DNA from 3 places in the Viridibacillus sp. FSL H8-0110 genome. Region 3 is predicted to be linked to each of the others. Evidence: a T-box and tRNA genes for the amino acid it is inferred to sense, from the RefSeq annotation. Region 3 holds a T-box; the other regions hold tRNA genes.
The links. A T-box is a leader RNA that pairs with one kind of tRNA and senses whether it is charged. The one in region 3 lies ahead of ileS (isoleucine--tRNA ligase), so its partner is inferred to be a tRNA-Ile.

Region 1 (7,758 bases), 1.7 Mb from region 3:
TCCTACTCTCACAGGGGGAAACCCCCAACTACCATCGGCGCTAAAGAGCTTAACTTCCGTGTTCGGCATGGGAACGGGTGTGACCTCTTTGCCATCATCACTAGACTATTGTATTACCTAAGGACAAGAATAATTATATCATCTTTTTTAAATTTTAGCAAGTGTTTTTTGCTATTTTAGAAAAGTTTTTTATTATTCTCTCAAAACTGGATAAATTACATTGAAGTTTGTTAAGTAAAATTTGGTTAAGTCCTCGATCTATTAGTATTCGTCAGCTCCGTATGTCGCCACACTTCCACCTCGAACCTATCTACCTCATCGTCTTTGAGGGATCTTACTTACTTGCGTAATGGGAAATCTCATCTTGAGGGGGGCTTCATGCTTAGATGCTTTCAGCACTTATCCCGTCCACACATAGCTACCCAGCGATGCCCTTGGCAGAACAACTGGTACACCAGCGGTGTGTCCATCCCGGTCCTCTCGTACTAAGGACAGCTCCTCTCAAATTTCCTACGCCCACGACGGATAGGGACCGAACTGTCTCACGACGTTCTGAACCCAGCTCGCGTACCGCTTTAATGGGCGAACAGCCCAACCCTTGGGACCGACTACAGCCCCAGGATGCGATGAGCCGACATCGAGGTGCCAAACCTCCCCGTCGATGTGGACTCTTGGGGGAGATAAGCCTGTTATCCCCGGGGTAGCTTTTATCCGTTGAGCGATGGCCCTTCCATGCGGAACCACCGGATCACTAAGCCCGTCTTTCGACCCTGCTCGACTTGTAGGTCTCGCAGTCAAGCTCCCTTATGCCTTTACACTCTACGAATGATTTCCAACCATTCTGAGGGAACCTTTGGGCGCCTCCGTTACTCTTTAGGAGGCGACCGCCCCAGTCAAACTGCCCGCCTGACACTGTCTCCTACCCCGCTAAGGGGCATGGGTTAGAAGTTCAATACATCTAGGGTAGTATCCCACCAACGCCTCCTCCGAAGCTGGCGCTCCGGAATCTCTGGCTCCTACCTATCCTGTACAAGATGTATCAAAATTCAATATCAGGCTACAGTAAAGCTCCACGGGGTCTTTCCGTCCTGTCGCGGGTAACCTGCATCTTCACAGGTACTATAATTTCACCGAGTCTCTCGTTGAGACAGTGCCCAGATCGTTACGCCTTTCGTGCGGGTCGGAACTTACCCGACAAGGAATTTCGCTACCTTAGGACCGTTATAGTTACGGCCGCCGTTTACTGGGGCTTCAATTCGCACCTTCGCTTGCGCTAAGCACTCCTCTTAACCTTCCAGCACCGGGCAGGCGTCAGCCCCTATACGTCACCTTACGGTTTTGCAGAGACCTGTGTTTTTGCTAAACAGTCGCCTGGGCCTATTCACTGCGGCTCTCTCGGGCTTTCACCCTACTAGAGCACCCCTTCTCCCGAAGTTACGGGGTCATTTTGCCGAGTTCCTTAACGAGAGTTCTCTCGCACACCTTAGGATTCTCTCCTCGACTACCTGTGTCGGTTTGCGGTACGGGCACCTTTTACCTCGCTAGAGGCTTTTCTTGGCAGTGTGAAATCAGGAACTCCGGACATACGTCCTCGTCATCACAGCTCAACGTTATAGAAATGGGATTTGCCTCATTTCACGCCTCACTGCTTGAACATGCATAACCAACAGCATGCTTACCCTATCCTACTGCGTCCCCCCATTGCTCAAATGGTAAATAGGTGGTACAGGAATATCAACCTGTTGTCCATCGCCTACGCCTATCGGCCTCGGCTTAGGTCCCGACTAACCCTGAGCGGACGAGCCTTCCTCAGGAAACCTTAGTCATTCGGTGGACGGGATTCTCACCCGTCTTTCGCTACTCATACCGGCATTCTCACTTCTAAGCGCTCCACCAGTCCTTCCGGTCTGACTTCACAGCACTTAGAACGCTCTCCTACCACGGACATCTAAGATGTCCATCCACAGCTTCGGTGAATTGTTTAGCCCCGATACATTTTCGGCGCAGCGTCACTCGACCAGTGAGCTATTACGCACTCTTTAAATGATGGCTGCTTCTGAGCCAACATCCTGGTTGTCTAAGCAACGTCACATCCTTTTCCACTTAACAATTACTTTGGGACCTTAGCTGGTGGTCTGGGCTGTTTCCCTCTTGACTACGGATCTTATCACTCGCAGTCTGACTCCCGTGCATAAATCACTGGCATTCGGAGTTTGTCTGAATTCGGTAATCCGGGATGGACCCCTAGTTCAAACAGTGCTCTACCTCCAGGATTCTTTATCACGAGGCTAGCCCTAAAGCTATTTCGGAGAGAACCAGCTATCTCCAGGTTCGATTGGAATTTCTCCGCTACCCACACCTCATCCCCGCACTTTTCAACGTACGTGGGTTCGGGCCTCCAGTAAGTGTTACCTTACCTTCACCCTGGACATGGGTAGATCACCTGGTTTCGGGTCTACAACCACATACTCATTCGCCCTATTCAGACTCGCTTTCGCTGCGGCTCCGTCTTCTAAAACTTAACCTCGCATGTAATCGTAACTCGCCGGTTCATTCTACAAAAGGCACGCTATCACCCATTAACGGGCTCTAACTACTTGTAGGCACATGGTTTCAGGATCTATTTCACTCCCCTTCCGGGGTGCTTTTCACCTTTCCCTCACGGTACTGGTTCACTATCGGTCACTAGGTAGTATTTAGCCTTGGGAGATGGTCCTCCCAGATTCCGACGGAATTTCACGTGTTCCGCCGTACTCAGGATACACTCAAGAGAGAATGAACTTTCAACTACAGGGCTGTTACCTGCTCTGGCGGGCCTTTCCAGACCGCTTCGTTTAACTCATTCCTTTGTAACTCCATATAGAGTGTCCTACAACCCCAAGAGGCAAGCCTCTTGGTTTGGGCTATTCCCGTTTCGCTCGCCGCTACTCAGGGAATCGATTTTTCTTTCTCTTCCTCCAGGTACTTAGATGTTTCAGTTCCCTGGGTCTGCCATCAAGACGCTATGTATTCACGTCAAGATACTGCTCCATTACGAACAGTGGGTTCCCCCATTCGGAAATCTCCGGATCAAAGCTCACTTACAGCTCCCCGAAGCATATCGGTGTTAGTGCCGTCCTTCTTCGGCTCCTAGTGCCAAGGCATCCGCCATGCGCCCTTAATAACTTAACCTAAAAGTTAGTTATTAAGCCTAAAAAACTTAATAATAAAAAATGTGTTACTTAATTTGCTTCAATGTCGTTTTATCCAGTTTTCAAAGAACAATATTGGTGGAGCCTAGCGGGATCGAACCGCTGACCTCCTGCGTGCAAGGCAGGCGCTCTCCCAGCTGAGCTAAGGCCCCAAAAAAAGAAAATATGGTGGGCCTAAATGGACTCGAACCATCGACCTCACGCTTATCAGGCGTGCGCTCTAACCAGCTGAGCTATAGGCCCCTTTTGGGAAAATATATAATTGAAGTATGAACCTTCAAAACTGAACGCAAGACGTTAATCGACAGATCCAAGATCTGTTTCCGTAATTATCCTTAGAAAGGAGGTGATCCAGCCGCACCTTCCGATACGGCTACCTTGTTACGACTTCACCCCAATCATCTATCCCACCTTCGGCGGCTGGCTCCATAAAGGTTACCTCACCGACTTCGGGTGTTACAAACTCTCGTGGTGTGACGGGCGGTGTGTACAAGGCCCGGGAACGTATTCACCGTGGCATGCTGATCCACGATTACTAGCGATTCCGGCTTCATGTAGGCGAGTTGCAGCCTACAATCCGAACTGAGAACGATTTTATGAGATTAGCATACCCTCGCGAGTTAGCGACTCTTTGTATCGTCCATTGTAGCACGTGTGTAGCCCAGGTCATAAGGGGCATGATGATTTGACGTCATCCCCACCTTCCTCCGGTTTGTCACCGGCAGTCACCTTAGAGTGCCCAACTAAATGATGGCAACTAAGATCAAGGGTTGCGCTCGTTGCGGGACTTAACCCAACATCTCACGACACGAGCTGACGACAACCATGCACCACCTGTCACCAATGTCCCCGAAGGGAAAACTCTATCTCTAGAGCGGTCATTGGGATGTCAAGACCTGGTAAGGTTCTTCGCGTTGCTTCGAATTAAACCACATGCTCCACCGCTTGTGCGGGCCCCCGTCAATTCCTTTGAGTTTCAACCTTGCGGCCGTACTCCCCAGGCGGAGTGCTTAATGCGTTAGCTGCAGCACTAAGGGGCGGAAACCCCCTAACACTTAGCACTCATCGTTTACGGCGTGGACTACCAGGGTATCTAATCCTGTTTGCTCCCCACGCTTTCGCGCCTCAGTGTCAGTTACAGACCAGAAAGTCGCCTTCGCCACTGGTGTTCCTCCAAATCTCTACGCATTTCACCGCTACACTTGGAATTCCACTTTCCTCTTCTGCACTCAAGTCTCCCAGTTTCCAATGACCCTCCACGGTTGAGCCGTGGGCTTTCACATCAGACTTAAGAAACCACCTGCGCGCGCTTTACGCCCAATAAATCCGGACAACGCTTGCCACCTACGTATTACCGCGGCTGCTGGCACGTAGTTAGCCGTGGCTTTCTAATAAGGTACCGTCAAGGTACGTTCAGTTACTAACGTACTTGTTCTTCCCTTACAACAGAGTTTTACGATCCGAAAACCTTCATCACTCACGCGGCGTTGCTCCATCAGACTTTCGTCCATTGTGGAAGATTCCCTACTGCTGCCTCCCGTAGGAGTTTGGGCCGTGTCTCAGTCCCAATGTGGCCGATCACCCTCTCAGGTCGGCTATGCATCGTTGCCTTGGTAGGCCGTTACCCCACCAACTAGCTAATGCACCGCGGGCCCATCTAGTAGTGACAGCCGAAACCGCCTTTCAGCATTTTGCCATGTGACAAAATGGATTATTCGGTATTAGCCCCGGTTTCCCGGAGTTATCCCAATCTACTAGGTAGGTTGCCCACGTGTTACTCACCCGTCCGCCGCTAAATCAGAAGAAGCAAGCTTCTTCATCATTCGCTCGACTTGCATGTATTAGGCACGCCGCCAGCGTTCGTCCTGAGCCAGGATCAAACTCTCCATAAAAGTAGTTTGAAAGCTCATTAGCTTTGCTAGCGTATCATCCGAAGATGATATCTATTTTCGTTTTGAACACCAACAGAGTTGATGTTCAAAAACATTTATTGATTAACGTCTTGCATGTTCAGTTTTCAAGGTTCATTTTGTTGTTATTGTAATCGCTTGTTGCAGCGACTTTAATATCTTAACATCTTTCATTTTTGATGTCAATAACTTTTTTGAAAAAGTTTTTTGAGTGAAAGTTTTAAGTTTTAACAACACGTCTTAGCGACAATTAATATAATACAATAGTGTCGATACTCATGTCAACACTTTTTCTAAAAAAATCCGAGGCGTTTTAAACGCCTCAATTAATATACAACTATTCAGCGATTTCTTCAACCTTATAATCTCTATGATATATGTTATTTCCTTTAGTCTCTACACGCTCTACAGAGATGTAGCCTTTATCTATTAAGTATTCGATGAAAACTTCAAGGTTAACTGAATAGTTTTTCAGCTCCTCTTGTTCATGCAATTCTTGAATTGTCCAAAAGTCTTTCTTAGACATTACTTCTATTACATGTGTTGCTCCATCTGCAGTACGAGAATGAATAAAGAACTCGCTTGCTAAAAATAATAACTCTAATCGTTTATCCAACGATTCTTCACTTGTAATAAGTTCTTCATATAATTTATAAATGGCTGGATCAATTTGTTTTACTTGCGACCACACTGTAACCTCAGGGTACATTCCTTTATCCATTACAGCAAGTCGAGCTAAATGATGCAATGATTCAACAACATGATTATAGGCATCTAAGTAATTTTTCTCTTCGAAACATACTTTACCTTCTAAGTATCTTCGTATAAGCTTTGCAAACTCAATACCCATTTTAATTTTCCGACCATAAAAAGGGAACTCCTTCAGTTCCTTTTTTAAATTAAAAAGATACTCATTACGATCGAATAATACTTTTCCAAAGAATAGCCAGTCGACTATCTTCTTATTAGTTCCTACTAATAACCATTTGTTTAACTGCTTCTCCGTAATAATGTGCATAGCAGCTTTTTTATCTTTAAATGTATAATGTTTCGTAAAGACTGGTCGGTCACTTTGTTTTGTAATAATAAGAAGTACCGTATCAAATGTATCTGTTATCGGGCTAACTTCTTCCCTTTTTTCTATTAAAATTACACCTATTGTATTCGGGTGACTTGCTCGTTCTTGGTATATGGGTCGTAGTAGCTGCTCCATAATGATCCTCCTATAGTCAATAGTCAATTTACTCTGTCTTAAACGTTCGACAAAAATAATAAGATTCCTGCATAAAATTTTCACTTCATATTACGATATCATTTTGTGTTATAGTATGTTGTAGATTAGGAGGCTTACAAATGAAACCATATAAAAATAAGATAAATAAAATCCGTTCATTTGCTTTATCTCTCATATTTATAGGCTTTATCATCATGTACGGCGCCATTTTCTTCAGAGAACACCAATGGTTAGTTATTATCTTCATGACACTAGGTATCCTCTGTATTCTTGGAAGTACTTTTGTATATGGATGGATTGGATTCCTTTCAACCCGAGCGGTATTAGTAGAATGTCCGGGGTGCCATAAACACACAAAAGTGCTTGGACGTGTAGATATGTGTATGTATTGCAATGAACCACTTACTTTAGATCCTTCATTAGAAGGACAAGAGTTTGATCAATCATTAAACAATCGCACAAAGCGTAATGATTAATGCCTTCACCCCGTTACTAAATTGTAACGGGGGTTTTTTATTGAAAAAACATTAAATAGTTTACCATAAAAAGAAGCTACCTATGTGTCATTCTTGACAGTTAAGTAGCTCCCTTACTTATTGAACTTTCGTAGCTTGCTCAGAACACGTCGGACAAGTTCCGTAAATTTCCATTCTGTGCGAGTTGATTTTGAAGCCAGTGACATGAGCGGCGAAATGTTCAACCTCATCAAGTCCTGGGTAATGGAAATCTACAATCTTCCCACAACCTTCACAAATAATGTGATAGTGCTTATTTGTAACAAAATCAAAACGACTTGCGCTATCACCATATGTTAATTCTTTCACTAAACCTGATTCTCGGAATACACGAAGATTATTATAAACCGTTGCTACACTCATATTAGGGAATTTCCCTTCAAGTGCTTTGTATATTTCATCAGCTGTTGGATGTGACATTGTTTCGATTAAGTACTCTAAAATAGCATGACGTTGGGGGGTGATCCTTACGCCTGTTGTCTTTAGCGTGTCTAGAGCGCTTTTCAATTGCACTTCAGTCATCGCCATGCACCTCAATTCATAAAAATTATTAGTTTATAATTGTTATAATTAGTTTACTTAAAAACTAGGGCAAATGTCAACATATCCATCTATGAGTCACCTTTTTGTTCTGGTTTTTAATAAGGATAATTTACTAAGCATCAAAAATTAGCTCTAATTATCAAAAATATATCATTTTATTCCTTGTATCATTCTCAATTGCTCCTAGTTAATGATACTTTCACCTACAACTATAAAAGTTCCTGACTAATAACCTCTGGTAATATCCATTTTGTTAATAAGGTCTGTATCTCCCTCTAGCCACTTTGTTAAGTTAGGTTTGAAAATCTCTAAACTACGCTCCAAATACCTAGAAGAATGACTTGAGACATGAGGCGAAACAGTAA
Region 2 (7,758 bases), 2.2 Mb from region 3:
CAAGCATGCGATAACAAACTTGGTACAGCTTTTGCTGGTAGAGGCTCACAATATCAGAATACGCACTTTGATCGCCTTTCAGCACTTGTTTTATTCTCTTGTTGATTAATGCGTCCATTGTGATTTCCCTCCGCCCATGCGGCTGTTATTCTATATACGAGTCGCCCATAATGTAAGTTTCATTTTTTTGAAAAAAATTTTTTAAAGCTCTAAAAAATCTTTCTTCCATAATTATAACAAATATGTAAGTAAAAATGATTCAAATTCATAAGAAACTCTTCTTTTCAGGACTTAATTACTTGCCAATAAGTTCCCATTTCAAAAAAACCTAAACTTTTCAGCAATTATAAAAGGACGGGCATGCCCGTCCTTTTACATTACATTAATTTTTCACCGAATAACGATCCCATTAAAGCAACTGCTACATCTGCTGTTTTATTTTTTTCATCTAGGATTGGATTTACTTCTACAAATTCAGCTGAGGTAATCATTTCTGATTCATATAACATCTCCATCGCTAAATGGCTTTCACGATATGTAATACCTCCTGGAACAGGCGTCCCAACTCCTGGCGTGTAAAGCGGGTCTATTCCATCTAGATCCAGTGACAAATGCAATCCATCTACATTTTTCCCTCTCAAATAAATAATTGCATCTTGAATAACTTTAGTCATTCCCACTCTATCAATTTCATGCATGGTGTACACTTTAATTCCTTTTTCTTTTATTAATTCACGTTCCCCTGGATCCACCGAGCGAGCACCTATAATTACAATATTCTCAGGTTTCACTTTTGGAGCATAATCACGAATGTTTACCAGCTTTTCATGACCAAGTCCAATACTTACAGCTAGTGGCATACCATGAATATTACCAGATGGTGAAGTATCACCTGTATTCAAATCTGCATGTGCATCATACCAAATAACTCCTAAATTCTCATAATGGTCTGATAAACCTGCAAGTGTGCCTATTGCAATACTATGATCTCCACCAAGCACAAGCGGAAAATGATTTTGTAAAACGACATCATGTACCTTATTTGCAAGCTTTGTACTGGCTTCAGTTACAGCTGATAAATTTCGTAAGTTTGTATCAGCTGATACCTCACGCTCAGATATCCCAATCTCAATATCACCCTCGTCTATCACTTCATAGCCCATTGCTTCTAATCTTTCTACAGCGCCCGCATATCGGATCGCACTTGGTCCCATATCAACCCCACGACGTGTTTGACCAAGATCCATTGGTACACCTATTAATGAAACATTTAATTTATGCATTATTTTATTCCCCCTTTGTGTATTACCTATATTGTAAATGCTAGAATCATGTTGGCTCAACCCCACAAAATTCTGAATATTTATACAAAATATTAAACACTTAAATAGAGAACAAAGTTGCAACAAAAGTAAGTACTACACTATTGTTCAAATTGAATTTATCAGTAGTTATACAAAGTTACGCACTCTATTAAAAATACCCCTTGAAAAGTATAGGGGACCCCTTATTTTTTTACACTACTAACCACAAAAAAACCTCTCTCTACAAAGTGTAGAAAGAGGTTGAAATTTTATATGAAAGTGAGCCATGTAGGATTCGAACCTACGACCCTCTGATTAAAAGTCAGATGCTCTACCAACTGAGCTAATGGCTCATAAAATTAAAAATGGCTGGGGTACCTGGATTCGAACCAGGGCATGACGGAATCAAAATCCGTTGCCTTACCGCTTGGCTATACCCCAACAATGAATAATGAATATTTTATATAAAAAAATGGTGGAGGGGGACGGATTCGAACCGCCGAACCCGAAGGAGCGGATTTACAGTCCGCCGCGTTTAGCCTCTTCGCTACCCCTCCGAAAAAAATATGGTGGAGGATGACGGGATCGAACCGCCGACCCCCTGCTTGTAAGGCAGGTGCTCTCCCAGCTGAGCTAATCCTCCATGGATATGTAAAATAATTTTTAAAAATGGTGACCCCTACGGGATTCGAACCCGTGTTACCGCCGTGAAAGGGCGGTGTCTTAACCGCTTGACCAAGGGGCCATTAATGCTGTACTGCTTAAAACAGGACAAGAATTATATTAACACTATTTAAATAAAAATGCAATACTTTATTTAAAAAATATTAAAAAATTCATCTTACTAAACAAAATTCGATATTTTTCTACTTCTGGATAAATAATTGAAAGCTTCCAACCGGGCTCGAACCGGTGACCTCTTCCTTACCATGGAAGCACTCTACCTGCTGAGCTATGGAAGCATAGACAAAAAAATGGCTCCGAAGGTAGGACTCGAACCTACGACCGATCGGTTAACAGCCGATTGCTCTACCACTGAGCTACTTCGGAACAATAATATTATCGCTTCTTTAGATGTTACTTTTATCGAACACAAATATTATTATAACAGCATATTAAAACATTTCAAGCTATTTAAGGAAAAAAGTTTTAATTATTATGCATTTAAATATACCTATATTTTTTACAGCAATTCTAACTATCATAAAAACCCTATTTAAGCGTTTTAAGGCGTTTTAAGCGTAATCTAACGTTAGATTACCAACATATATCGATTATGCTCCTAAAGGCTATTAAAATGATATTTTCATAACAATTGGTGGACTATTTTCAATTTGGATTCTTATACTTTTATACACAAACTCCACTTTTCTGTATAATTCCTGCGCAACTATATTACCATCATTAGCTGCTAGAACTATTCCATTAATAAGCGGATATTTTCCTTTTATATACATCGGTAACTGAGATAGTATGTTTGTTGCATAACCTTTTCTATAATACAAATAATTTGTTAAGCATGAGCCTAATAAAATTGTATTGGAATTATCTGAATATGACTACACATCCAAATTATTATGTAAAACAAAGAAACTCAGCATTTCACAATTATAAAATGCAATAATTGGATGCCTGTCTATATCCGTTTTACACAACTCAAGAGTAGCTAATGGCGGATTTGTAAATTGGAGCTGATATTCAGTGATTCAATACTTATCTAATAACTCTGCACATCGATTGTATATGAAAATAAGTTGAAAACGAATTATCTGATGATAAAAAGTTCCATACGCAATATGGAGAAATCAAGAATTCCACAACCCTACCTATTATAACTATTTTCTAAATAAAAAAGCACAACTGATTAAATCAGCTGTGCTTTGATGTGCCTAGCAACGTCCTACTCTCACAGGGGGAAACCCCCAACTACCATCGGCGCTAAAGAGCTTAACTTCCGTGTTCGGCATGGGAACGGGTGTGACCTCTTTGCTATCGTCACTAGACTATTTTAAGACAAGAATTATTATATCACTTCACTTAGCTAAAAGCAAGTGTTTTTTAAACTTTTTTAATAAGTTTTTCTTGTTCTCTCAAAACTGGATAAATTACATTGAAGTTTGTTAAGTAAAATTTGGTTAAGTCCTCGATCTATTAGTATTCGTCAGCTCCGTATGTCGCCACACTTCCACCTCGAACCTATCTACCTCATCGTCTTTGAGGGATCTTACTTACTTGCGTAATGGGAAATCTCATCTTGAGGGGGGCTTCATGCTTAGATGCTTTCAGCACTTATCCCGTCCACACATAGCTACCCAGCGATGCCCTTGGCAGAACAACTGGTACACCAGCGGTGTGTCCATCCCGGTCCTCTCGTACTAAGGACAGCTCCTCTCAAATTTCCTACGCCCACGACGGATAGGGACCGAACTGTCTCACGACGTTCTGAACCCAGCTCGCGTACCGCTTTAATGGGCGAACAGCCCAACCCTTGGGACCGACTACAGCCCCAGGATGCGATGAGCCGACATCGAGGTGCCAAACCTCCCCGTCGATGTGGACTCTTGGGGGAGATAAGCCTGTTATCCCCGGGGTAGCTTTTATCCGTTGAGCGATGGCCCTTCCATGCGGAACCACCGGATCACTAAGCCCGTCTTTCGACCCTGCTCGACTTGTAGGTCTCGCAGTCAAGCTCCCTTATGCCTTTACACTCTACGAATGATTTCCAACCATTCTGAGGGAACCTTTGGGCGCCTCCGTTACTCTTTAGGAGGCGACCGCCCCAGTCAAACTGCCCGCCTGACACTGTCTCCTACCCCGCTAAGGGGCATGGGTTAGAAGTTCAATACATCTAGGGTAGTATCCCACCAACGCCTCCTCCGAAGCTGGCGCTCCGGAATCTCTGGCTCCTACCTATCCTGTACAAGATGTATCAAAATTCAATATCAGGCTACAGTAAAGCTCCACGGGGTCTTTCCGTCCTGTCGCGGGTAACCTGCATCTTCACAGGTACTATAATTTCACCGAGTCTCTCGTTGAGACAGTGCCCAGATCGTTACGCCTTTCGTGCGGGTCGGAACTTACCCGACAAGGAATTTCGCTACCTTAGGACCGTTATAGTTACGGCCGCCGTTTACTGGGGCTTCAATTCGCACCTTCGCTTGCGCTAAGCACTCCTCTTAACCTTCCAGCACCGGGCAGGCGTCAGCCCCTATACGTCACCTTACGGTTTTGCAGAGACCTGTGTTTTTGCTAAACAGTCGCCTGGGCCTATTCACTGCGGCTCTCTCGGGCTTTCACCCTACTAGAGCACCCCTTCTCCCGAAGTTACGGGGTCATTTTGCCGAGTTCCTTAACGAGAGTTCTCTCGCACACCTTAGGATTCTCTCCTCGACTACCTGTGTCGGTTTGCGGTACGGGCACCTTTTACCTCGCTAGAGGCTTTTCTTGGCAGTGTGAAATCAGGAACTCCGGACATACGTCCTCGTCATCACAGCTCAACGTTATAGAAATGGGATTTGCCTCATTTCACGCCTCACTGCTTGAACATGCATAACCAACAGCATGCTTACCCTATCCTACTGCGTCCCCCCATTGCTCAAATGGTAAATAGGTGGTACAGGAATATCAACCTGTTGTCCATCGCCTACGCCTATCGGCCTCGGCTTAGGTCCCGACTAACCCTGAGCGGACGAGCCTTCCTCAGGAAACCTTAGTCATTCGGTGGACGGGATTCTCACCCGTCTTTCGCTACTCATACCGGCATTCTCACTTCTAAGCGCTCCACCAGTCCTTCCGGTCTGACTTCACAGCACTTAGAACGCTCTCCTACCACGGACATCTAAGATGTCCATCCACAGCTTCGGTGAATTGTTTAGCCCCGATACATTTTCGGCGCAGCGTCACTCGACCAGTGAGCTATTACGCACTCTTTAAATGATGGCTGCTTCTGAGCCAACATCCTGGTTGTCTAAGCAACGTCACATCCTTTTCCACTTAACAATTACTTTGGGACCTTAGCTGGTGGTCTGGGCTGTTTCCCTCTTGACTACGGATCTTATCACTCGCAGTCTGACTCCCGTGCATAAATCACTGGCATTCGGAGTTTGTCTGAATTCGGTAATCCGGGATGGACCCCTAGTTCAAACAGTGCTCTACCTCCAGGATTCTTTATCACGAGGCTAGCCCTAAAGCTATTTCGGAGAGAACCAGCTATCTCCAGGTTCGATTGGAATTTCTCCGCTACCCACACCTCATCCCCGCACTTTTCAACGTACGTGGGTTCGGGCCTCCAGTAAGTGTTACCTTACCTTCACCCTGGACATGGGTAGATCACCTGGTTTCGGGTCTACAACCACATACTCATTCGCCCTATTCAGACTCGCTTTCGCTGCGGCTCCGTCTTCTAAAACTTAACCTCGCATGTAATCGTAACTCGCCGGTTCATTCTACAAAAGGCACGCTATCACCCATTAACGGGCTCTAACTACTTGTAGGCACATGGTTTCAGGATCTATTTCACTCCCCTTCCGGGGTGCTTTTCACCTTTCCCTCACGGTACTGGTTCACTATCGGTCACTAGGTAGTATTTAGCCTTGGGAGATGGTCCTCCCAGATTCCGACGGAATTTCACGTGTTCCGCCGTACTCAGGATACACTCAAGAGAGAATGAACTTTCAACTACAGGGCTGTTACCTGCTCTGGCGGGCCTTTCCAGACCGCTTCGTTTAACTCATTCCTTTGTAACTCCATATAGAGTGTCCTACAACCCCAAGAGGCAAGCCTCTTGGTTTGGGCTATTCCCGTTTCGCTCGCCGCTACTCAGGGAATCGATTTTTCTTTCTCTTCCTCCAGGTACTTAGATGTTTCAGTTCCCTGGGTCTGCCATCAAGACGCTATGTATTCACGTCAAGATACTGCTCCATTACGAACAGTGGGTTCCCCCATTCGGAAATCTCCGGATCAAAGCTCACTTACAGCTCCCCGAAGCATATCGGTGTTAGTGCCGTCCTTCTTCGGCTCCTAGTGCCAAGGCATCCGCCATGCGCCCTTAATAACTTAACCTAAAAGTTAGTTATTAAGCCTAAAAAACTTAATAATAAAAAATGTGTTACTTAATTTGCTTCAATGTCGTTTTATCCAGTTTTCAAAGAACAATATTGGTGGAGCCTAGCGGGATCGAACCGCTGACCTCCTGCGTGCAAGGCAGGCGCTCTCCCAGCTGAGCTAAGGCCCCAAAAAAAGAAAAATGGTGGGCCTAAATGGACTCGAACCATCGACCTCACGCTTATCAGGCGTGCGCTCTAACCAGCTGAGCTATAGGCCCCTTTTTCGGAAAAATATAAGGTTTTATAAACCTTCAAAACTGAACGCAAGACGTTAATCGACAGATCCAAGATCTGTTTCCGTAATTATCCTTAGAAAGGAGGTGATCCAGCCGCACCTTCCGATACGGCTACCTTGTTACGACTTCACCCCAATCATCTATCCCACCTTCGGCGGCTGGCTCCATAAAGGTTACCTCACCGACTTCGGGTGTTACAAACTCTCGTGGTGTGACGGGCGGTGTGTACAAGGCCCGGGAACGTATTCACCGTGGCATGCTGATCCACGATTACTAGCGATTCCGGCTTCATGTAGGCGAGTTGCAGCCTACAATCCGAACTGAGAACGATTTTATGAGATTAGCATACCCTCGCGAGTTAGCGACTCTTTGTATCGTCCATTGTAGCACGTGTGTAGCCCAGGTCATAAGGGGCATGATGATTTGACGTCATCCCCACCTTCCTCCGGTTTGTCACCGGCAGTCACCTTAGAGTGCCCAACTAAATGATGGCAACTAAGATCAAGGGTTGCGCTCGTTGCGGGACTTAACCCAACATCTCACGACACGAGCTGACGACAACCATGCACCACCTGTCACCAATGTCCCCGAAGGGAAAACTCTATCTCTAGAGCGGTCATTGGGATGTCAAGACCTGGTAAGGTTCTTCGCGTTGCTTCGAATTAAACCACATGCTCCACCGCTTGTGCGGGCCCCCGTCAATTCCTTTGAGTTTCAACCTTGCGGCCGTACTCCCCAGGCGGAGTGCTTAATGCGTTAGCTGCAGCACTAAGGGGCGGAAACCCCCTAACACTTAGCACTCATCGTTTACGGCGTGGACTACCAGGGTATCTAATCCTGTTTGCTCCCCACGCTTTCGCGCCTCAGTGTCAGTTACAGACCAGAAAGTCGCCTTCGCCACTGGTGTTCCTCCAAATCTCTACGCATTTCACCGCTACACTTGGAATTCCACTTTCCTCTTCTGCACTCAAGTCTCCCAGTTTCCAATGACCCTCCACGGTTGAGCCGTGGGCTTTCACATCAGACTTAAGAAACCACCTGCGCGCGCTTTACGCCCAATAAATCCGGACAACGCTTGCCACCTACGTATTACCGCGGCTGCTGGCACGTAGT
Region 3 (7,758 bases):
ATTGTAGTTGTCTATGGTACTCAGGCGGTATTAACTAAAATTGAAGAATTACGCTCAGGAGGTATTATAAGCAACAATATTCACATTTTCACTAAGGATAGTAGTAAATTTGCGAATTTAAAATGGGATTCGGACATTAAAAGACATCCTACAGGCAATTGGGTTGACCAGTTTAAGTCATGGTTTTCTGATGACTCCGCTATTGAAGAAGGTTTAAAGAAATTGAAATTAACGGATGAAGAAAATGCACATTACACACGAATTTTAGAAGCTGGCGGAACCATATTAGTTACTGGTCAAGATCCATTTAATGATTTAGGGCAATCAGATAAAATAATTGATGAGAAAGGTGCAATGATAGACGAGCCCATTCACCATGATGAACAAATGATTGACCGAGAGGACTCTTTAGACAGACGTGAGCGAATTGTGGAGATTGAATCAATGCGTCGATTGTATTAACATTAGTTTAGTAAAAAGTACTGAAATAGATTAGTCAATCTTTTAATTACTACGTAATAATTAAAATACCTTCAAGCTCAGTAAATTTGATGTTTATACTGTGCAAGAAGGTATTTTAATTTGAAAATTTCATTTTAATGAATAATTACTAACCATAAATAAAGACCAAGCAATGTAAGAAATAACGTGGGAATCGTTAATATTATACCTGTCTTAAAATATGTACCCCATGAAATTCTGACTTCATTTAAGGATAAAACATGTAACCAAAGTAACGTGGCTAAAGAGCCAATTGGTGTAATTTTTGGTCCTAAATCAGAACCAATAACATTGGCATAAATCAATGCTTCACGTATAACTCCGTCTGTAGTAGTCTCTGAAATAGCTAGTGCGTCAATCATAACTGTAGGTAAATTATTCATTACCGATGACAGAATAGCAGCTAAGAAACCCATACCCATTGTCGCAGCAAATAATCCTTGGTTTGCTGTCCATTGAATAACATCAGACACAACATTTGTTAAACCAACATTTTTTAAACCGTAAACAACTACGTACATACCAATTGAGAAGAAAACGATGTTCCATGGTGCCCCTTTAATAACTGTTCCGGTATTAACGGCTTTACTTCTTCTAGCCATTATTAGAAAGAACAATGCAACAAGGATTGCAATAAATGATACAGGAATACCAATAGCTTCACTTGAAAAGTAACCAATTAGCAGTATTCCTAATACGTACCACGATAAACGAAACATTGTGACATCACGAATTGCATCAACAGGTTTCTTTAATACTGTTGGGTTATAATTCTTCGGAATAACTTTACGGAATAATAAAATCAATACTATAACACTTGCAATAAGTGCAAAGAAATTGGGGATAATCATTCGTGATGCATACTCAGAGAAACTAATATTGAAAAAGTCCGCCGATACTATATTTACCAAATTACTTACGACTAAGGGCAAAGAGGTTGTATCAGCAATAAATCCACTTGCTATTATAAACGGAAATACTTTTTTACCGTCAAACTGTAGGTTTCGAACCATAGCCAATACAATGGGAGTTAGAATAAGGGCTGCACCATCATTTGCAAAAAATGCTGCTACTAATGCTCCTAGAACAGTGACATAGATAAACATTCTAAGACCATTTCCTTTTGCTGCCCTAGCCATATGAAGTGCAGACCATTCAAAGAAACCTATTTCATCTTATATGAGTGAAATAATGATAATTGCTATAAAAGTTAACGTCGCATTCCAAACGATCGATGTAACATCTAATACATCAGTAAAATCCACTACTCCTAAAATTAATGCAATGATGGCTCCACCACATGCAGACCACCCTATAGACAATCCTTTTGGCTGCCAAATGACTAGTACAAGTGTTACTAAAAAAATCAAAGACGCTAATATTGCCAATTTCTATGTCCAACCTTCCATTTTCAACAAGAAATTCATAAGACCTGTATTTCTAATTGTAATAATTTATTGTCCTGACTATAAATGTTGTCTATCAAGCTCTACTCGAATGGATTACACAAGTTTATGCTTCGTAATCCTCTTCTTACTTCTATAACTATATCAACATATATTAATAAGTGAAAGAGCCTCGTTTTGATAAGACTAACAAAACAGGCTCTTTCTTATTTTTATTTTAATTTGTGCTATTTAATCGGATTTTCGCATTTTTTAGCATCCCGAAAGCTAGCCCCATCATTAAACCAATACCCGTGATAATAAAGAATAATAATCCAATACTCTCTTTTAGAACGACCATTTGTAAAATAACCCCTACTAACGCACCTAATGTTAAACCGATGAACATAAATGCTGCGTAATATAGCCCTATTGCTTCCTCAATATTTGGTTCGAGATATTGCATCCATTTAGCATTTCTATCTAGCATAGGATTGTCTGGATTTTCAACTGCAAACGATGCCTTAGCTTTTTCAAATGCATCTGCTTCAGAAATGCCTTCTTCTATCATTAAATCTTGAATATAATCGTCCATATAACTCATTAACTCTTCTTGTGCTTCATTATTCTTTTGTGAAGACCATTTAAATTTAGCAGCAGTCTTCTTCGCCTCCCCTAATGTTTGATTCGCTTGAATCGCAAGTTCTTCAAAGTATGTAAGCTCTTTACTATCACTTACACTTAGCTTGGTATTCTGCTTCACGAATTGATTGATTTTGTTTTTCGTTTCTTTACTTAGTGTCATGTTACTCGACTCCTTCCAAAAATTGATCCATTAATTGTTTCATGAAAAGCCATTCCGCTTTTTTATGGGTTAAATACTCTTTTCCTGTATTCGAGAGATGATAGTACTTTCTTCTAGCCGCTGCACTTCCTTCTTGCCAATAACTCGTTACATAGCCATTTTTCTCTAAACGTTTAAAAGATAAATACAAAGTTCCTTCTTTTATTTCGAATGAATTCTTGCTTTGTTTTTTAACTTCTTTACTCAGATCATAACCATACATATCGTCATGGTAAAGCAAGCTTAAAATGATTGTGTCTATATAACCTCGTAATATCTCCTTATCAATTTCCACGTAATTCTCTCCTTCAACAATACCTTGCTTTGTTAGGTACAAACAGATTATAAAACATTCATACCTTATAAAGCAATGTATAAATTAAAGTAAGGTATAAAAAGTTCCTTCTTTTAAGATTGAAACAATGCTCCATAATGGTTCAATAGGCAAAAAAAAACGTTTATAAAGCGTTAATCTACGCTGTACAAACGTACAAACGGTTTTTTTATGTGAAATTGAAAAAAATGATAATTTCCAAAACAAAGGGATTATCTGCATTTTTCTAGAAATTAAAAATATACTTGCACTAAAGTGAGGAGTGAAGGTATTATCATTAAACTCAAAAGAAGTTTACCTTATATAGTGAATGTGTTTTTTACGATGATCTATTATTTCTTATTACTGTTATTGTATCTTCAAGATGTGATCAGTGGAGTTTCTTTTGTCGTTATTTTATTGCTTAGCTTAATCATTTTATCGATTGCGCTTATTGTGTATCGGAAAAAATGTGCTATCAAACGAAAAGTCGTGTTAATTACATTGTTGATGGCCCTACTATTTTGTTACGAAATACCTCTGATATTTTATGATGCATACACACATGCTGCATACAGATATACAGATCCTTTAGAAGTATACGAAGGTTCAGGAATCTATTTAATAGGGGTAAATCGAGTTGATTTCCAATTTACTGAAAACAAAAACGCTGTTATAGACCTTTTAAAAGAACAACAAATAGACTATCTGGATATTACTAAAATCACCAATTCGGACCGGTACGGAAGTAAGAACCGACAATTATTGAAGTGGTTCCATCTTGGGAAAGATAGCGTAGAACAAATGAGAGAAAACGTGAATCATTTTTTAGGACAAGAGCATGGAAGGATTAACAAATTTTTAAATAACGATCATATTGATGGAAGTAGCGCTGGGTTAGGTTTAGCGTTAACAGGACTTATTGTGAGGGGCGATTTGCAAAATGACTTAAAGATTGCTGTTACAGGGGCAATTAGCGAAACGGGAGACGTATTAGCCATAGGGATTTTAAAAGAAAAAATGCAAATTGCTGAAAAATCCGGTTTTTCATTGATGATCGTTCCAAGTGCAAATAGAAAAGAAGCTTTGGAAATTCAGCAGAAACAAAATTTAAACATGCAAATTCTTGATGTGGCACATGTAGAAGAAGCAGTTCGACTGATTAATGAATTGAACGATACAAGTAATGAACAAAATAAATAAGGAATTCTATATTGCTGCTTATAAACAATACAGGATGCTTAAGTGTCTATCTACAATAGAGAAGTTGAGAAACATTCGACTTGATTAGCAAGACGAATCTATAAAACTAATTCAAATGATGCACCTTAGTTTCTTTTATGTAAACATGCTACTCATGGTTGAATGTCTAATAAAATCCAGTTTAATAGGGGCAAAACTACTATCAAAATTAATATGATTATTATCCAAATTACTGTATTTCTTTTCATTCCATTATCACCTCTTAAATAATTTGTACCTATCCTCTAATTATTCTATCTATAAACTGTATAACATTTACATAATAGTCCAATTAAGCTATGATAAGTACTATTATGTAATTAGAAAGAAGGTGTAAAATGGGAGTTATTGGGATTATAATTATTTGCGCGATTTTTGCTGTATTTGAAGCTGTACGAAGATTAAATAATAATGTTCTAGAGCAAACAGAAGAAATAAAAAAAATAGGTGACGAACTAAAAGAACTTCGTAAACGGCTGTAGCACAAATTTTAATTACATAAATGCGAAGTTTCCTTCTTTATCTTATTTACTTTGAATACCCAATACTAACTTAAGGGAGTTTCGCTTCTTTTTCAACTTCTTTAAACCTTCCTTTGAATCTAGGATTACTACCGTTTTAAATAACCAAATTCGAAGATAAACCGATTTTAAAATAATCGGTCCTATTATACCTCGTTCCTCAAATTCAGAACCGTCCTCTAATTCTATCTCTGTCCTAACAATCCACGTGTTGCCAATTCCTATTTCAATAAATTTCATTTTTGATCACCGCTTCACATTTGTTAATCACTAAATGTAAATAGTATTTGTTGTCTTACCTATCGGAAAAAAATAGATTGTTAAAAATAATAGTAACATATCAAAACTCAAACCTTATTCCAAGAAGTGACAAATATTTATAAAAATTATATTAATTTTCCTTTATTCGTCCTAAAATGTATAGTTTCTGCAATAAAAATACAGGTGAATAAACCTTCACAAACGCTTATGTATCAATGGTTCTAAAGTATTCATTCGCATATTTTGGTTGCTTTGAGCGTTCATGAAAAATAGATTTGTGTATCTCTGTGTTCTAAAACGTTATAGTGTAACACACTTTTTCTATTAAATTCGCTATTTTATTTATAGATTCTTTTGAATTTATAATATACTTTTTAGATTACACTATTTTCAGTTATCCCATTTAACAAAACTTTCATTTTTGTATAATTAAATTTCACTATTCTCTATCTACATTATCTAAACTCTAAATATCCAGGTTTCTACAACAATAAACTAGTATCATCCCTCCCCTTCTTTCATTTCCTTTAATGTGTAGATACCTTCTTTAATAATTTGACAATTTTTTTCTGTTCTGTTACGATAATTCTCAATAAAAGCATACAAATTCGTTGATGAGAAAGAGTAGCGTTACATCTTATTCCCTAGAGAGCTGACAGATCGGTGCAAGTCAGTGTTTAAGTGTAATGTGAAGATCCTCTCTGAGAAGATAGTCTGAAGATTCAGTAGGTCTATCCGGGTGTCCGCCGTTAAAAGGAACACGTATGATTGTACGTTGCTGAGTGCTATTGAGCGGTTTTCAATAGAATTAGGGTGGTATCGCGGTTAACCCCGTCCCTTACTTGGGACGGGGTTTTTTGTATGTTTTTATATAATTTAGTATTGGAGCGATATCAATGAATTCGATTGAAGGTAAAGAAAATACAGTACAACGTGAACAACGCATTCGTAACCTCTGGACAGAACAAGATACTTTTCAAGCTTCTGTTGATGCAAGAGAAGGAAGCACACCGTTTGTTTTTTATGAAGGTCCACCAACTGCAAACGGTCTACCCCATGTAGGCCATGCATTTGGCAGAACGATTAAAGATGTTGTGGCACGTTATAAAACGATGCAAGGATTCCAAGTAGAAAGAAAAGCAGGCTGGGATACACACGGTCTTCCTGTAGAACTAGGTGTTGAAAAGCAACTAGGTATTTCGGGTAAACAAGAGATTGAACGTTATGGTATAGAGCCATTTATTAAGAAATGTAAGGAAAGTGTCTTCACTTACGAGAAGAAATGGCGTTCATTTACCGAAGAATTAGGTTATTGGGTTGATATGGATGAACCTTATATGACATTAAGCAATGACTATATCGAAAGTGTATGGCACATCTTGAGTAAAGTGCATAAAGACAACTTGTTATATAAAGGGCATCGTGTTTCACCTTACTGCCCTAGCTGCCAAACATCATTAAGTTCACATGAGGTCGCACAAGGCTATAAAGATGTAAAAGATTTATCTGCTACAGTGAAATTCAAATTAGCTGATAAAGAAAATGAATTCTTCTTAGGTTGGACGACAACACCTTGGACTTTACCTGCTAACGTAGCACTTGCTATGAATTCAGAATTAACTTATGTAAGAGTTAAAAAAGAATCAGAGATCTTCATTGTCGCAAAATCATTAGTTGAAAAAGTGCTAGGTGAAGATGTTGAAGTTCTAAGTGAGCATAAAGGACATGAATTTGAAGGGATACGTTATTTGCCTCCATTCAATTATGCAACTGTCGAAAAAGGACATATCGTTGTCTTAGCTGAATACGTAACGGAGAGCAGTGGTACCGGTATCGTTCATATTGCACCGGCCTATGGTGAAGATGACTATAAAACTATTCAACAAAATGGCTTATCTTTTGTGAATATAGTCGACTTGCAAGGTCGTTACACAGCAGAGGTAGTTGATCTTGAGGGCAGATTTGTAAAAGACTGTGATGTAGATATTATTAAAATGCTTTCTGAAAAAGGTCTGCTATTTAGCAAAGAAAAGTATGAGCATAGCTACCCACACTGCTGGCGTTGCGATTCACCGCTTCTTTACTATGCGACAGATAGCTGGTTTATCAATATGTCGTCACTGAAAGAGCAAATGCTTGCGAATAACGAAATAGTCACTTGGTATCCTGAGCATATCAAAAACGGGCGTTTTGGAAACTTCCTTGAAAATCTAGTGGATTGGAATATTAGCCGAAACCGCTACTGGGGTACCCCATTAAATGTATGGATTTGTGATGATTGTGGCTATGAAGTAGCTCCTGGTAGCATTGAAGAATTAAAAGAGATCGCTACAACTAATTTAGATGATGGTATAGAGCTTCATAAGCCTTATATTGATGATGTCCAGTGCGCTTGCCCTAAATGTCATGGACAGATGGAACGAACGCCAGAAGTTATTGACGTTTGGTTTGACAGCGGTTCAATGCCATTTGCGCAACACCACTATCCATTTGATAACAAAGAGAAGTTTAAAAAACAATTCCCTGCAGATGTAATTATAGAAGGTATTGACCAAACACGGGGCTTCTTCTATAGCCTATTAGCAGTTTCTACCCTATTTACTGGGCAGGCACCATATAAAAACGTCTTATCATTAGGTCATGTATTAGATGAGAACGGCCAGAAAATGTCGAAGAGTAAAGGCAACGCCC

Region 1: it encodes a tRNA-Ile, which carries the amino acid that the T-box ahead of ileS (isoleucine--tRNA ligase) is inferred to sense. The anticodon was not compared.
Region 2: it encodes a tRNA-Ile, which carries the amino acid that the T-box ahead of ileS (isoleucine--tRNA ligase) is inferred to sense. The anticodon was not compared.

Annotation. Positions count from the first base shown of each region.
Region 1 covers NZ_JBBOPJ010000001.1:607,096-614,853, reverse strand. The annotation lists rRNA gene rrf (5S ribosomal RNA) at 1-105, opposite strand, end outside; rRNA gene MHH98_RS03005 (23S ribosomal RNA) at 242-3,171, opposite strand; tRNA gene MHH98_RS03000 (tRNA-Ala) at 3,268-3,343, opposite strand; tRNA gene MHH98_RS02995 (tRNA-Ile) at 3,358-3,434, opposite strand; rRNA gene MHH98_RS02990 (16S ribosomal RNA) at 3,531-5,083, opposite strand; gene MHH98_RS02985 (nucleotidyltransferase-like protein) at 5,439-6,314, opposite strand; gene MHH98_RS02980 (YgzB family protein) at 6,455-6,811, shown strand; gene perR (peroxide-responsive transcriptional repressor PerR) at 6,929-7,372, opposite strand; gene MHH98_RS02970 (D-2-hydroxyacid dehydrogenase) at 7,619-7,758, opposite strand, start outside.
Region 2 covers NZ_JBBOPJ010000001.1:105,554-113,311, reverse strand. The annotation lists gene sigW (RNA polymerase sigma factor SigW) at 1-118, opposite strand, end outside; gene rocF (arginase) at 378-1,283, opposite strand; tRNA gene MHH98_RS00600 (tRNA-Lys) at 1,585-1,657, opposite strand; tRNA gene MHH98_RS00595 (tRNA-Gln) at 1,671-1,745, opposite strand; tRNA gene MHH98_RS00590 (tRNA-Tyr) at 1,778-1,861, opposite strand; tRNA gene MHH98_RS00585 (tRNA-Val) at 1,872-1,947, opposite strand; tRNA gene MHH98_RS00580 (tRNA-Glu) at 1,975-2,049, opposite strand; tRNA gene MHH98_RS00575 (tRNA-Thr) at 2,194-2,266, opposite strand; tRNA gene MHH98_RS00570 (tRNA-Asn) at 2,280-2,354, opposite strand; rRNA gene rrf (5S ribosomal RNA) at 3,192-3,307, opposite strand; rRNA gene MHH98_RS00560 (23S ribosomal RNA) at 3,436-6,365, opposite strand; tRNA gene MHH98_RS00555 (tRNA-Ala) at 6,462-6,537, opposite strand; tRNA gene MHH98_RS00550 (tRNA-Ile) at 6,551-6,627, opposite strand; rRNA gene MHH98_RS00545 (16S ribosomal RNA) at 6,723-7,758, opposite strand, start outside.
Region 3 covers NZ_JBBOPJ010000001.1:2,267,075-2,274,832, reverse strand. The annotation lists gene MHH98_RS11380 (general stress protein) at 1-462, shown strand, start outside; partial or broken gene MHH98_RS11375 (arsenic transporter) at 597-1,889, opposite strand; gene MHH98_RS11370 (hypothetical protein) at 2,125-2,691, opposite strand; gene MHH98_RS11365 (PadR family transcriptional regulator) at 2,693-3,025, opposite strand; gene MHH98_RS11360 (S16 family serine protease) at 3,389-4,246, shown strand; gene MHH98_RS11355 (hypothetical protein) at 4,624-4,767, shown strand; gene MHH98_RS11350 (DUF3977 family protein) at 4,810-5,046, opposite strand; T-box leader at 5,670-5,909, shown strand; gene ileS (isoleucine--tRNA ligase) at 5,964-7,758, shown strand, end outside.